2 regions of the Nonomuraea salmonea genome follow, and region 2 is predicted to be linked to the other one. Evidence: riboswitches for the same ligand, from Rfam matches in the RefSeq annotation. Region 2 holds a riboswitch; the other holds the start of a gene.
What was found. Region 2 has a riboswitch for cyclic di-AMP ahead of ACFFR3_RS23870 (coiled-coil domain-containing protein). Riboswitches for the same ligand answer to the same signal wherever they lie in the genome.
Positions count from the first base shown of each region.

Region 1: linked by a shared signal. The riboswitch ahead of ACFFR3_RS28930 (hypothetical protein) and the one ahead of ACFFR3_RS23870 (coiled-coil domain-containing protein) in region 2 are both predicted to bind cyclic di-AMP.

Region 1 covers NZ_JBHMCF010000034.1:239,135-246,554, reverse strand. Annotated here, with positions in the region: gene ACFFR3_RS28955 (DUF885 domain-containing protein) at 1-790, opposite strand, end outside; gene ACFFR3_RS28950 (DUF4032 domain-containing protein) at 813-2,021, shown strand; gene ACFFR3_RS28945 (NAD(P)-dependent oxidoreductase) at 2,041-2,646, opposite strand; gene ACFFR3_RS28940 (winged helix-turn-helix transcriptional regulator) at 2,701-3,057, shown strand; gene ACFFR3_RS28935 (alpha/beta fold hydrolase) at 3,091-3,936, opposite strand; gene ACFFR3_RS28930 (hypothetical protein) at 3,978-4,583, opposite strand; cyclic di-AMP (ydaO/yuaA leader) riboswitch at 4,772-4,912, opposite strand; gene ACFFR3_RS28925 (DUF5302 domain-containing protein) at 5,080-5,280, opposite strand; gene ACFFR3_RS28920 (MDR family MFS transporter) at 5,329-6,798, opposite strand; gene ACFFR3_RS28915 (PadR family transcriptional regulator) at 6,855-7,355, shown strand; gene ACFFR3_RS28910 (hypothetical protein) at 7,348-7,420, opposite strand, start outside.
Region 2 covers NZ_JBHMCF010000028.1:12,734-20,153, forward strand. Annotated here, with positions in the region: gene ACFFR3_RS23850 (TrpB-like pyridoxal phosphate-dependent enzyme) at 1-792, shown strand, start outside; gene ACFFR3_RS23855 (50S ribosomal protein bL37) at 841-918, opposite strand; gene ACFFR3_RS23860 (DeoR/GlpR family DNA-binding transcription regulator) at 1,073-1,849, shown strand; gene galT (galactose-1-phosphate uridylyltransferase) at 1,846-2,919, shown strand; cyclic di-AMP (ydaO/yuaA leader) riboswitch at 2,991-3,129, shown strand; gene ACFFR3_RS23870 (coiled-coil domain-containing protein) at 3,135-4,091, shown strand; gene ACFFR3_RS23875 (DUF2716 domain-containing protein) at 4,692-6,008, shown strand; partial or broken gene ACFFR3_RS23880 (LuxR C-terminal-related transcriptional regulator) at 6,108-6,540, opposite strand; partial or broken gene ACFFR3_RS23885 (ATP-binding cassette domain-containing protein) at 6,538-6,681, opposite strand; gene ACFFR3_RS23890 (hypothetical protein) at 6,847-7,420, shown strand, end outside.

The DNA of each region.
Region 1 (7,420 bases), on a different contig from region 2:
CGTCCATGAGGAACTCCATGGCGGCCCGCCAGTCGCGGCTCCCGTTGACCTGGACCGCGACCTCCTGCATGCGGGCGTCCAGCTCGGCCCAGGCGGCCCTGCCCTTCTCGTGCAGTTCGGCGGCGCCGTAGCCGAGCATCTCGCGCTCGCGCAGCAGCGTGGTGTAGAGCCGCTCCCCCATGCGCCAGGTGCCGCCGCACTCGAAGGTCTCGAGAAAGGTGACCAGCTCGTCGAAGGCGCGCGCGGCCGGCTCGGCGGCCTCGGCCAGGCGGGCGCGCAGGTCGGGGTCCTCGACCATGGACGGGATCGTGCGGGTGAGGAAGTTCCGGCCGGTACGCGCCTGCCCGAGCCCCCGCTTGACCAGCAGCGGGGCGGCCAGGTCGGGGTCGAGGTTGGCGCGGCAGGCGGCGAGCACGCCGGGCACCTCGGCCAGCCGGGACAGCGCGGCGCTCACCAGCTCGGGCTCGGGCTTGAGCCGGTGCTGGAAGGGGGCGTACATGGAGGTGAAGATCGTGCCGAGGTAGACGCTCGGGTCGCGGCGCCACTCGGGCCAGGCGGCCTCCGCGATGGCGCCTCTGAGCTGTGACAGGACGAGGTCCCTGTCGATCGCGTCGTCCAGGGTGGAGGCTTCTCGGGCCGAGAGGCGTTCGAGCCAGCGGACCTGCTCGCGCTCGCGGTTGTGCCAGGCGTCAGCGGTCCAGTCGCCGAGTGTGTGATCGTAGCCGTCGGCTCCCAGCGTGGCGGCGACGATCGGATGGTCGGAGAAGTACCACTTGAGAAACTCGTCCACCGGTGCACCATATCCTGAGCAAATGCCCCTCCAGATCACTGGCGCGCTAGGTGACCCTGACCTGATCCGCCTCCCCTGGGAAGTCCCGCTGCAGGACTGGCCGCAGCACCATCTGGTCGATCTGCCGCGCGGCATCTCGCGGCACGTGGTCCGCTTCGCCCGGCTCTCCGGCAAGGTGTACGCGATCAAGGAGATCAGCGAGCGGTACGCCAAGCGGGAGTACCAGCTGCTGTGGGACCTGGCCAGGCTGGACGCGCCCGCCGTCGAACCCGTCGCGTACGTCACCGGCCGCGAGGACGGCCTCGACGCCGCGCTCATCACCCGCCACCTGCAGTTCTCGCTGCCCTACCGCGCGGTCATGTCGGGCACCCTGCGCCCCGACACGCTCACCCGCCTGCTCGACGCGCTGGCCGTGCTGCTGGTGCGGCTGCATCTCAACGGCTTCTACTGGGGTGACTGCTCGCTGTCGAACACGCTGTTCAGGCGGGACGCGGGCGCGTTCGCGGCGTACCTGGTGGACGCCGAGACCGGCGAGATGCACCCGATGATCAGCGAGGGCCAGCGGCTCGGCGACATCGACACCGCGCACACCAACATCTTCGGCGAGATGCTCGACCTGGAGGCCGGCGGGCTGCTGCACCCGTCGATCGACCCCATGGAGACCGCCGAGGACATCGTGGCCCGCTACCACCGCCTCTGGAACGAGATCAACGAGAGCGAGATCATCGAGGAGGTCGACTGGCACCGCGTGGAGCAGCGCATCAGGCGGCTCAACCTGCTGGGCTTCGACGTCGCCGAGATGATGGTGCGGCGCAAGGTCGGCACAGGCCGGCTCATCGTGCGTCCCAAGGTCGTGGACGCCGGGCACCACCAGCGGCGGCTGCTCAGGCTGACCGGCCTCGACGTCGAGGAGAACCAGGCCAGGCGGCTGCTCAACGACCTCGACGGCTTCCGGGTGGCCAAGGGCCTGCGCCACGAGGACGAGGCCATCGTGGCGCACCGGTGGCTGGCCGAGGTGTTCCAGCCGACGGTCGAGGCGATCCCGGCCGAGCTGCGCGGCAAGCTGGAGCCCGCGCAGCTCTTCCACGAGATCCTGGACCACCGGTGGTACCTGTCGGAGCAGGCCGGCGCCGATGTCGGGCTGGCCAAGGCGGTGGATTCGTACGTGGACAACATCCTCGTGCACAAGCCCGACGAGCGGGCGCTGCTACCGAAGGACGCTGATCAGTGAGCCCGATCAGTAAGCCCGATCAGTAGGCCACGCAGATGCGCTTGCGCACGTTGGCGTTCTTCTCCAGCTCGTCGGCGATCGCGACCGCGTAGTCCTCTGCGCTGATGAAGCTGCGGCCCTGCTCGTCGCTGAGCAGGGTGTCGCCGCCCACCCTGAACACGCCGGTGCGCTCCCCCGGCGCGATCTCCGCCGCCGGGGAGACGAACGTCCAGTCGAGGTCGTCGACCTCGCGGTAGAAGCGCAGCAGGGCCCGCCCGGCCAGCGCCTCCTTCTTGTAGAGCTCGGGGAACTCGGGCGTGTCCACGAGGTCCTGGCCGGGGGCCACCTGGAGGCTGCCGGCGCCGCCGACCACGATCAGCCGGCGCACCCCTGCCGCGCGCAGGCCGTCGGTGAGCGCCGTGTTGGCCTCGATGAACGGCGGCTCGGGCTCGGTGCCGTCGCGCGGCGGGGCGACGGCGGAGACGACGGCGTCGTGGCCGGGGGCCAGGGTGGCGGTGTCGCGGACGTCGCCCTTGACGGGGCCGCCGCTGCGGCTGACGCCGGTCACCTCGTGGCCGCGGTCACGGAGCTCGGCGGCGATGCGCTGCCCGACCATGCCGGTCGCGCCAAAGACAAGGATCTTCATACGGCCAAGAGTATCCATCGGGTACTGGTTACTTCATCGTGCTATAAGTACCTCATGGATACTGGCGACGTCTTCGATCCCGACTGCCCGACCCGGGTGGTCCTCGACCGGATCGGCGACAAGTGGTCGGCCCTCGTGCTGCTCTGCCTCATCGGGGGGCCGATGCGGTTCACCCAGCTCAGGGCGCGGATCGGCGGGGTCACACCCAAGGTGCTGACCCAGACGTTGCGGGCGATGGAGCAGGACGGGCTGCTGACGCGCGAGGCGTTCGCGGAGGTGCCGCCGCGGGTCGAGTACACGCTGACCGGCCTCGGGCGCTCGCTGCACGGGCCGATCTCGGTGGTGGCCGAGTGGGCGGAGGACAACGTCCACGAGATCATGCGCTGCCGCGAGAAGCACGCGCGGCTCTGATCGGCCCCAGCGGGCCGACCAGAGCCGGAGGGTTCAGGACGCGGTCAACTTGGTGATCTCGGCGACGATGTCGGGCCACAGCGCCTTCGGCAGGTCATGCCCCATCCCCGGATACGTCACCAGCCGCGCCCCCGGCACCGCCTCCGCCGTCGCCCGGCCGCCGGCCGCCGGGATCAGCGGGTCGGCCTCGCCGTGGATCACCAGCGTGGAGGCGCGGACGCCGGCCAGCGCCTGCGTACGGTCGCCCGACGCCCTGATCGCCGCGAACTGCCGGGCCGTGCCCGCCGGATCGAAGCAGCGGTCGTAGGCCAGGCCGGCCCGTTCCCTGATGGCCTCCTCGTCCAGCTCGTAGCCCGGTGAGCCGATCGTCGACCAGGTCACCACCGACTGGTCGAGCACGCCGGCGCGGTCGGCCGGCGGCGGCGTCATGAGCGCGGTCATCGCCTCGGGGGTGGGCGGGGCGACGTCGGGTCCCGGCGTGGACATGATGGAGGTCAGGGTCAGCACCCGCTCGGGGTGCTCGATGGCCAATGTCTGGGCGATCATGCCGCCCATCGAGGCGCCCACGACGTGCGCGGACGGCCAGCCGATGGCGTCCATGAACGCGGCGGTGTCGGCGGCCATGTCCGTCAGCGAATACGGCGCGGGCGCCCCCGGCTGGGGGACGCCCGCGTCGTGGATGTGCGTGGACAGTCCCGCGTCGCGGTTGTCGAACCGTACGACGTGGTGTCCCTGCTCCGCGAGGAGCCGGCAGAACCCTTCGTCCCACTGGATGAGCTGGGCGCCGAGCCCCATGATCAGGAGGAGCGGCCGCCCTGTGGGTGCGCCGAAGCTGTCATAGGCGATCTCAATGCCGTTTGCGGCTACACGGGTCGTCACGCAGGCCAGAATGTCATTCTGGTACGCGTGGCGTAAAGCCGTCAGCGGGCGGCCGGTACGGCGATGCCACCGGCCTGGGAGTCCTGCTCCTGGTCGGCGGGCGGGGGCGCCGGGTTCCTGTCACGCCTGGACCAGGCGCCGGTCGAGAACGGGACCGGGTGGTTCTTCTTGCCCACGCCGTCGCCCCACTTGGTGATGACGTACTCGACCTCGATGTGGCCCTGGCCGCCGACGCCGTCCACACCGAGCGTGCTGGAGTTGAAACTGCCGCCGGTCAGCTCGGCGAACGTCTTGGCGTCGAGGTCGAGCATGATGCCGCGGTTGGAGGGCTCGCCCGGCCCGCGGTCACCGACGAAGAAGGGCGCCTTCTTGCCCTTGTAGACCACGTAACCCTCGGTCATCAGCGGCCAGCTCGGGCTGGCCGCCAGACCCTTCTGCATGGGCTTGCCGCTGGCCGGCAGCCCGGTGTCACCGGCCCGGCCGGAGGCGTCGTCCCAGAAGTACGAGGCCGTGGTCGAGCCCTTGAGCAGGATCTTCCTGTCTTTGTCGGGGGTGTCGGCGTGCGCGGCCGTACTGGCGCAGGTCAGCATGCCGACGCAGCAGGCGGTCAGCGTGGCGAGGGAACGCAGGCTGAAACGAGCAGACATGAAGCAGCAAACCCTTCACGAGGGGACGGGGGAGTTGCGCTCGGGCGCGAGGGGATGGGGGCGCGGCGGGGCGGGGGACCCCGCGGCGCTACGCGGAGCGCAAATGACGAGCCTGGGGAAGGGGGCCGCTCAGCGGGCGGCCGTCAAAGAGCGGTCTGGGGGTACGACGCGCTGGAACATGTAATACGTGATCCTCTCCATCACGCCTACCGGGTTAGCTGACGGGTTCGGGCGGTGGAGTTGCCCTACCGGCCGCGCGGGCCGGATTCACCCCGAATGCGGGTGGTTCCCCGGTTCCCGAAGGGTTCGGGATTCGGCGCCAGCCGGTCGTCCGTCTTGGGTAAGGACTAGGTCACCGGCTGGTAATGGCGAACACTCTAACGACGGGATCGGACACCCGCAAACGTTTCACCACGAATCGGACAAAGATCTACCTTCAGCGGGAATGCATACAAAAAGGGGGCACGGCATGCCGTGCCCCCTGAGGATTCAGTCCTCAGCCGCCGCTCTTGCGCCTGAACGATCTCTTATTGGCAGCCGGACCGTGCGCCCCGTGAATCTTCGATGGGTCGACGCCCCTGCCACCCGCGCCCGAGCCCGCCTGCTGGCTGCGCTTGCGCTCCAGCGCTTCGCGGAACTTGCGCTTCATCTCGTCCTCGGGAGTTTCGCTGACTTCCGGCTCCGGTGTATCCGCCATGAGGACCTCCATGGTGTTGGGGACACTCAAAGCTTCGCACGCCCCCGCTCATGACGCGAAACCGGCCTCCACCGTGTCTTCAGGCCGCCGCGGCGGCCGGTCCGCCGGCTCTGCCGGGTCCGCGAGCCGCCTGTCGGGCAGCGCCACCAGCGCGACCAGGGCGATCACCGCGCCCGCCACCCCGAGCGACGGCACGACCAGCGCGGCTGCGGAGGCGTGCGCGGCTGCGGCACCCGCCCCGGGTACGCTCGCGGCGAACTCCGCCGTGTAGAGCGTGCCGCCGACGGCCAGCGCCACCGAGCCGCCGATCTGCCGGAAGAAGGCCAGGTTCGCCGAGGCGACGCCGAGGTGGCGCGGCTCCACCGACTGCTGCGCGGCCACCGTCAGCCCGGACAGCATCGGCCCCATGCCGAGCCCCAGCGGCAGCATCCACAGCGCGACCGCGAGGCCGGGGCTGTCCACCGCCAGGTTGAGGCAGAGCAGCGCGCCCGCGACCAGCAGGAACGGCGAGACGAGCAGCCACGGCTTGTACCGCCCGGTCCGCGACATCAGCGCGCCCATGAGCACGCTGCCGGCGACCATGCCCAGCGTCAGCGGGTAGATCCGCAGCCCCGACTCGGTGGCGGCCACGCCCAGCGCCTCCTGGAAGTAGCGGGGCAGGAAGACGACACCCGCGTACATGCAGAAGGCCGTGACGAACGAGGTGAGGTTGACCAGCGTGTACGACCGGTTGGCGAACAGCTCCATCGGCATGATCGGGCTGGCCGCGCGCCGCTCGACCGCCACGAAGACGGCCAGCAGCACCAGCGCCAGCAGGATCGGCCCCGCCACGGCCACGTCGGTCCAGGTGTGACCGTCGAGCCCCTTCTCGGTCAGGCCGAGCAGCAGGGACGTGACGGCCACGGTGAAGACCGCGATGCCGGCGTAGTCGGGCCTGCCGCCGCCGGTGCCGGGCCGGCGCGGCAGCCGCAGCACGATGATCGCGATCAGCACGAGGCCGATCGGCACGTTCACGTAGAACGCCCAGCGCCAGCTCGCGTGGTCGGTGAACAGCCCGCCCAGGAACGGCCCCGCCAGGAACGACAGCCCCATCACGCCCCCGAGCGCCCCCTGCACGCGGGCCCCGCCCGAGCGGGGCGGGAACATCTCCATGACCAGCGCGATCGACAGCGGCAGCAGCGCGCCCGCGCCGAGCCCCTGGAGGGCACGGAAGGCGATGAGCTGCGTCATGTCCTGCGCCGCCCCGGACAGCGCCGAGCCGATGAGGAACACCGCCATGCCGATCAGCAGCAGCGGCTTCCTGCCGTGCTGGTCGGACAGCCGCCCGTAGAGCGGCACGGTGACCGTGGAGGTCAGCAGGTAGGCGGTCACCGCCCACGTGTAGAGCGGGCCGCCGCCCAGCTCCGCCACGATGCGCGGCAGCGCGGTGCCCACGATCGTCTGGTCGAGCATCGCCAGGGACATGCCGCCGAGCACGGCGAGCAGGACGACGACGTCACCCTTTTTGTCAGCTCTCACAGGTGAAGAGTGATATGTAACTTCTGACATGTCAAGTCTTCGATATGCTGGCCACCATGTCCCTACGGATCGCGCTGCTCGGGCTGCTCTCGGCCGTGGGCCCGGCCAGCGGCTACGACCTGGCCAAGACGTTCGACCAATCGCTCAACCACGTCTGGCAGGCCGGGCACACGCAGATCTATCCCGAGCTGGTGAAGATGACCGCCGACGGGCTCGTGGAGGTCGAGTCGGAGGGCGCGAGGGGCCGCAAGATCTACCGCATCACGCCCGATGGCCGCCGCGAGCTGGGCGGGTGGATGGAGGAGCACGACGCCGCGATGACCGTGCGCAGCGAGGTCGCGCTCCAGGCGTTCCTGCTGCACCTGGTGGACCGCGACCAGGCCGTCGCCGTGCTCGAGCGCATCAGGGCCCGCTACGTGGCGCGGCTGGAGAAGCTGGAGTCGTTGCGGCCCGGCGAGTTCGGCCACCACGCCCACACCCTCGGCCTCGCCATGGCCCGCACCGGCCTCCAGTGGGCCGACGACACCCTCGCCGACCTCAGGCGTCCCGTCACCTGATCCAGCCGCGCCCGGCGGCCATGACGCCGGCCGCGGCCTGGTCACCACCCTGGTCCACGTCGTGC
Region 2 (7,420 bases):
CCCTCCCCCATGACCGGGGCGGGCAGCAAGGTGCTGGCCGACGACCCCGACTCGCCCGGCAGCCTGGGCATCGCGATCAGCGAGGCGGTGGAGGTGGCCGGCGCGAACCCCGACGCCCGCTACGCGCTCGGCTCGGTGCTCAACCACGTGCTGATGCACCAGACGGTGATCGGCGAGGAGGCGCTCGCGCAACTGCCCGAAATGCCGGACCTGGTGATCGGCTGCACCGGCGGCGGCTCGAACTTCGCCGGCCTGTCGTTCCCGTTCCTGCGGGAGAAGCTGGCGGGGCGGCTGGCGACGGAGTTCAGGGCGGTCGAGCCGGCGGCCTGCCCGTCGTTCACGCGCGGCGCGTACGCCTACGACTTCGGCGACACGGCCGGGTTCACGCCGCTGCTGAAGATGCACACGCTGGGCCACTCGTTCGTGCCGGACCCGATCCACGCGGGCGGCCTGCGCTATCACGGCATGTCGCCGCTGCTGTCGCACATGTACGAGCTGGGCCTGTTCGAGGCGGTGACCCGGTCGCAGCGGGAGTGTTTCGCGGCAGGCGTACGGTTCGCGCGCACCGAGGGCATCCTGCCGGCGCCCGAGCCCACGCACGCGCTGGCGGAGACCATCGCCGAGGCGCTGCGCTGCAAGGAGAGCGGCGAGGAGAAGGTGATCCTGACGGCGCTGTGCGGTCACGGCCACTTCGACCTGGCCGCCTACGACCGCTACCTGGCCGATGAGCTGGAGGACTACTCGCTGCCGCAGGAGCGCATCGACCTGGCGCTCACAGAACTGCCCGGATAGACCGCCGGGTGGCCGCGCGGGCGGCCACCCCGCAGGTCATCGCGCAGGTCATCGCGCGGTGGGGCGCTTGCCGTGGTTGGCCTTCTTCTTCTTTCGTGCCCTGCCCTTACGTGCGCGTCTGGCCATGAGTTCGCCTCCACGTGATCGGCACCGCTTGATCGGCACCCGTTGGACCTTCAACGTCTCCCGGCACGCTGACCAGCGCAAGCGTTCCGCACGAACTAACATTCCCCAACAAATCCGTGTCATAATTTGGTGGAATGTGTTGGAAGGAGCGGGTGTGCTCGCACAGCAGCGCCAGCAGGCGATCCTCGAACGCGTCCGCAGCAACGGCGGCGTACGGGTGGCCGACCTCGTACGCGAGCTCGGCGTCTCCGACATGACCATCAGGCGCGACCTTGAGGTGCTGGCCGAGCGCGGCCTGCTGGAGAAGGTGCACGGCGGCGCGACCGCCCTGGGCCCCGGCTCGACCGAGGAGCCCGGCTTCACCGCCAAGTCGGCCCGCCAGCAGCAGGAGAAAGAGGCCATCGCCCGGCAGGCGGCCACGCTCGTCCGCCCCGGCACGGCCGTCGCGCTGTCGGCGGGCACCACCACGTGGGCGCTGGCGCACCACCTCATCGGCGTGCCCGAGCTGACCGTGATCACCAACTCGATCCCGGTCGCCGAGGTCTTCCACCGCAACCCGCGTGCCGACCGCACGGTCGTGCTGACCGGTGGCGTACGCACGCCGTCCGACGCGCTGGTGGGGCCGGTCGCGGTGGCCGCGATCCGCCGCCTGCACGTCGACACGCTCTTCCTCGGCGTGCACGGAATGAGCGTGCGGGCCGGGTTCACCACGCCCAACCTGCTGGAGTCGGAGACCGACAGGGAGCTGGTGGCGGCGGCGACCCGGCTGGTCGTCCCCGCCGACCACACGAAGTGGAACACCGTGGGCATCAGCACGATCGCGGAGCTGAGCGAGGCCGACGTGGTCGTCAGCGACGCGGGCCTGCCCGAGGAAGCACGCACTGAGCTGGCCGAACGGGCCGGCGAACTGATCATCGCGGAGGGCTCGTGAAGCGCACCATCACCCATCTCGCCGACGGACGGGAGCTGATCTACTTCGACCGGCGCGACGACGCCGACAGGAGCGCGATCGACCGCCGGCCGCTCGAGCCCCGGCCGCCGGCCTCCGAGCTGCGCTACGACCCGCTGACCGAGGAGTGGATCGCGATCGCGGGGCATCGGCAGACGCGGACGTTCCTGCCCACGGGCGGCACGGCCGAGTGCCCGTTGTGCCCGTCGACCGACGAGCGGTCGACGGAGATCCCGTCGTACGACTACGACGTGGTCGTGTTCGAGAACCGCTTCCCCTCTTTTTCCGGAAATTTCGGGACTTATGAGGATGTGGGCGGGCTGAGTGAGGTCCGGCCGGGAGTGGGGCGGTGTGAGGTGGTGTGCTTCACCTCCGACCACGACTCCTCCTTCTCCCGGCTCTCCGACGACCAGGTGGAGCTGGTCATGGAGGCGTGGGCCGACCGCACGGCCGAGCTGTCCGCCATCGAGGGCGTCGAGCAGGTCTTCTGCTTCGAGAACCGGGGCGAGGAGATCGGCATCACCATCGCCCACCCGCACGGCCAGATCTACGCCTACCCGTACGTCACGCCCAGGACGAAGCTGCAGCTCGGTGCGGCGCAGCGGTACAAGGGCAACCTGTTCGCCGACGTGCTGGCCGCCGAGCGGGCCGCGGGCACGCGGGTGGTGGCCGCGAACGAGCTGTGGACGGCCTTCGTGCCCGCCGCGGCGCGCTGGCCGTTCGAGGTGCACATCTATCCGCACCGGCAGGTGCCCGACCTGGCGGCGCTGACGGAGGCGGAGCGGGCCGCGTTCGCGCCGCTCTACACCTCGGTGCTGCGGGCGTTCGACGGGCTGTTCGGGGTCGTGATGCCGTACATCTCGGCCTGGCACCAGGCGCCGGTGCGTACGGGGAGGGAGCTGGCGTACCTGCACCTGGAGCTGTTCAGCATCCGGCGGGCGCCGAACAAGCTCAAGTATTTGGCCGGCTCGGAGTCGGCGATGGGGGCGTTCGTGAACGACGTACGGCCGGAGGAAGCGGCGCGTATGCTCCGGTCACAGATAGATCACTAATAGATTTCTACTTAAGGTCGCATGACTCGTGATCTACCACTAATATCCCCATATGCGGCGGCCGTAACCCGGCCGACCGCCCGCCTAATCCCGGGCGCGTCGCCCGGGAGCCGGGGACCCAATCCGCACCTTGGGGTGAATCCGCGACAGCGGTAGGGAGCTCCATGCCCGAACCCGTCAGCTAACCCGGCCGGCAGAGGGAGAGGAACTCCTACGTGGCGGCTTCGTCCCCCGCGAAACTTGCCATCGGTCTCGTCACCGCCGCCGCCCTCGCCATCCTCCCGGCGAACGTCGCGGCGGCCGCGCCCAAACCGACCGAGTCCGAGCTCCGCGCCCAGCTCAAGCAGCTCAACAACAAGGTCGACAAGCTCATCGAGAAGTACAATCTCAAGCGGGTCGAGCTGGCCGAGGCGCAGGAGGCCGCCAGGAACGCGCAGGCCAAGCTGGCCGCCGCCGAGCAGACGCTGGCCGCGGCCGAGCAGCGGGTCGCCGAGATCGCCCGCCTGCGCTACCAGAACATCGACCCGTCGCTGCCCGGCTTCATGCTGCCCAGCAACGGCGGCAGCGCGGCCCTGCTCGAACAGCTCACCGCCGAGCAGCAGGCCGTCGTGCAGAGCGTGGCCAAGGCCCGCGACGAGCGCAAGAAGGCCAGCGAGGAGGCCGCCGCACTGACGGCCAAGATCAAGTCGGACGCCGCCACGGTCGCCGGCCAGCGCGGCGAGGCCGAGGACGTCATCAAGGACATCGAGAAGAAGCTGCAGGACCTGGTGCCGGTCGCCACGGGCCGCAAGTCCAACGGCACCTGGGCGCCCGAGCTGCCCGGCGGCACCGACAACATCACCCCGCGTACGCGGCTGATGAAAGCCCAGGTGGAGAAGAACTTCGCGCTGCCGTTCACGGTCGGCTGCTTCCGCGGGGGCTCCAGCGGCGAGCACCCGCTCGGCCGGGCCTGCGACTTCATGATGAGCACCGGCGGCAGCATGCCCACGGCCGCCAACAACGCGCTCGGCGACCGCCTCGCGGAGTGGGCGCTGCAGAACAAGGACAAGCTCGGCGTGAAGTACGTGATCTGGAAGCAGCGCATCAACTCCGGCAGCGGCTGGCGCACGATGTCCGACCGCGGCAGCATCACCGAGAACCACTACGACCACGTGCACATCTCGATGAACTGAAAGAGGGACGAATAGCATCTGATGGGCTATTCGCGCATTTGAAGAAGGCATTTGAGCTGGTCATCGTCCTGCCCGGGTGACCTTCATCGAGGTTGTTGTGCACGGCCGTCTGCCTGCTGACTTCGAGGTTCGCCAGACGGATCTCGCATCAGATGCGAGCATGTCGCATCTGGTGCGAGGTGGTACTCAGGGTGAAACGGGTCCTGCTACCCGCGCACCCAGGCCAAGGTAGTCTGCTCCGACTGCGGCGAGCTGGCCCCACCCTTCGTGGTTCCGGGCGGCCGAGGTGTCCTGTGCGATCTGTGGTCGGCGCGACTGTGGTCGGCACACCGGCATCGGTGATGCTCCGGCGTGCTTTAGTTGCATGCTCGTCGATCGCGTGGACGCCCTGCTCACGGGGCCTGACGGGAGCAGGCCGCGAGGAGTCAAGAACCGGCACCGGCTCCTGTCGTGTACAGCCAGGCCGTCGAGAGCTAAGGGTCTGAATTACACCAGCTCGTGGACATATGTACCTTGGTTCCTGCAGGATTCAACCTCGATCATTCGAGGAGGCGGCCCTCATGCGTGAGCGGCATATGAGTTGACCAGGACTGAGTAGAGGTGGATGACGTGGCCGAAGCGCCTGAGATGCTGCTGTCTGTCTTTGAAAGCCAGTTACGAGGCCTCGTTCCGCAGGACCTGCCATGGGGAGCCGTCGTCGAGCGGGACGGGCCGCTGGTGCGCACCCACTATGGCACCCACGGGACCGTCGACCACACCGGTCCAGCCAGCGACGACCTGGCGGAGTTGATCCGTCGACAGCAGGACCTCTTCGCCGCGCGCCACGAGCCAATCGAGTGGAAGGTCTACGCTCACGACTCTCCGCTACTCGGCGAATCGCTGCGGGCCGCGGGTTTCATCCCCGGGCCGGAGCGCACCGTTCTCGTGGCTGACATCGCGGACGTCCCGTCGCTCGAACTCCTTCGGCCGGGCATGCAGGTACGGCACCCTCTCTCCGGAGAACGTGAGCGACTCTCCCGTAGGGCCGCGGCCGCACCCGATCAACGACGGCCGCTCTCGGAGATGGAGGCCGACGGAATGGCCCGCGGGACGGGATCGGAGATGGAGATCCTGGTGCTGGAGTACGACGGGCGAATCCTGGACGCGCTCTGGATCGAACGCGTGGGCGGCACCGACTTCGCAGCCATCGGAGGCATCACCGGCCCCCGCCGCGAACTACTCCAAGCCGCGGCCGCATGGGCCGAATGGCGTGGTCTACGCGTGTTCCGGCCCCGTACGCCGCGATATCTCGTAGCCGAAGCGCCCGACTCGCTGGTGCCCGCTTACGTCACCACGGGCTTTCATGAGATCGCCCAGGTGAGCACCTACCGATGGGCGCCCGCAGGTGAGCCGGCCACTGACCGTGCCACGAAGCAACTCCTGTCCGACCCCGAGCACGACGAGATCTGGAAGCGGTTCGAGACCCGGTTCGAGGTGACCTATGAGACCGCCGATCGCGGCATCATCGAACCTCCAGACTCCGCCACCTGGCTTCTCGCCACCGTCGAGCGCTCGAACGATCCCTTGCTGACCCAGGTGGAGGAGGTCATCAAGCGCGGCATACGCGCCGGCGCTCGATCTGGAGATCGACTCTACTGTCTCAAGTGGCACATCAGCGGGTCCCGTATGGATCCGCTCCGTGCCGGTGAGCCAGGTCAACCACTCTGGGCAAGTTACGCCTACCTCGTCGATGAACACGTCATCCAGGTCACCAAGGACCTCAGGATGGGCACGTTCGGCAACTGGCGCGAAGCCTCCCTGTGTGTCTTCGGCGAGGAACTCCTGGCACACGTGGACGAAGAACTGACCGCGCTGCTCGGCACCGTCCTGCGACGCGGTGGGCGCCCGATCGGCAACGTCTGGAGCTTCGGTCCCTGACGACATGCCGCCCGCGCGGATTCAACCCGACAAAGGCCGATCGGAGCAGCTGCCATTCCCACACTCTGAAAAGACTCTCCGCCACTACGGGGGGAAGGGTCAGGGCTGTTCAGGCGCGCGTGGGACGAGCAGCCCCCGGTTGAACGCCTCGGTGACGGCGGCGGCGCGGTCCCCCACGCCGAGCTTGGCGCAGATGTTCAGAAGGTGGCTCTTGACCGTGGCCTCGGTGATGAACAGCCGGGCGGCCGCCTCACGGTTGGTGTTCCCGGCTGCCACGAGTTCGAGGACCTCAAGCTCACGCCGGCTGAGCAGTTGCGGCGCGGGCGGCCTGACCCGGTTCATCAGCCGTGCCGCCACCGAAGGGGACAGCACGCTCTCGCCCTTGGCGGCGGCCCGCGCACCCCGCAGCAGGTCCTCCCGGGAGAGTCCTTGAGCAGGTACCCGGTCGCACCCGCCTCGATCGCGGGAAGGACGCGGGTGTCGGTGTCGTAAGAACCAGCACACGCGCGGTGACGCCGAGCCTGGTCAGCTCCACGGTCGTGGTCTTGCCGGCGCCGTTCGGACCGAGGATGCCGAAGATCTCACCCTCCTGGACGGTGAGCGAGACATCATCGACCGCGATCTTGTCGTCGTAGCGTTTGTGGAGGTCGCGTACCTCGATCACTGGTGGCATGCGCGCGTCCTTCCGTGGTCGGCCCATCGGTGATTGGCGCATTCAGCGTGCTACGACCGGCACCTCCGCCACCATCGGGCAGGAGACGCGCATGACGAAAGTGGCATCCCGTACCTGCCGAACGGCAGATGCGGCGGTCTTCTCCCGCACGCCAGGGTGAGCGCCATGTCATCGATCACCCTCACTCCCCCGTCGGTCCACACCAACGCCTGGTTCCCCGGGCGGCTCCTCGGTGGCGGCGCCCTGGTGCTCGGCCCGCTCCTGTGGTTCGCCGGGCTGGCGCTGCGCCATCTGGCGTGGAGCACGGCGGACTTCACGCCGGAGCAGCGGGCGTCCTTCGCCGCGCAGCCGTTCGCCGCACCCGAGCAGCTGGCCGCGTACGTCGTGAACCCCGGGCTCGCCACGGCCGGGTACGCCCTCTACACGGCAGGCGCCATCGTGCTGTGCCTGGCCTTCGCCACGCTGGCCAGGGTGGTCGCCACGCGCTCGCCACGGGCGGCCCTCCTGGGCGGCGCGCTGCTGGTCGTGGGGCTGTTCTCGCGCCTGTACTGGGCCGGGGTGGACGAGACGGCCCTGCGGCTCATCGGGACGCTCGGGCTGGAGCGGACGACCGGGATCGTCATGGACCTGTACGCGGACATCTCCTACGGGCCCTGGCGGGTGCCGGTCTCGGCCGCCTTCGGCCTCTACCTCGGGACGCTGGTCCTCGGCGCGGCCGCCTTCCGTTCGGGCGTGTTCG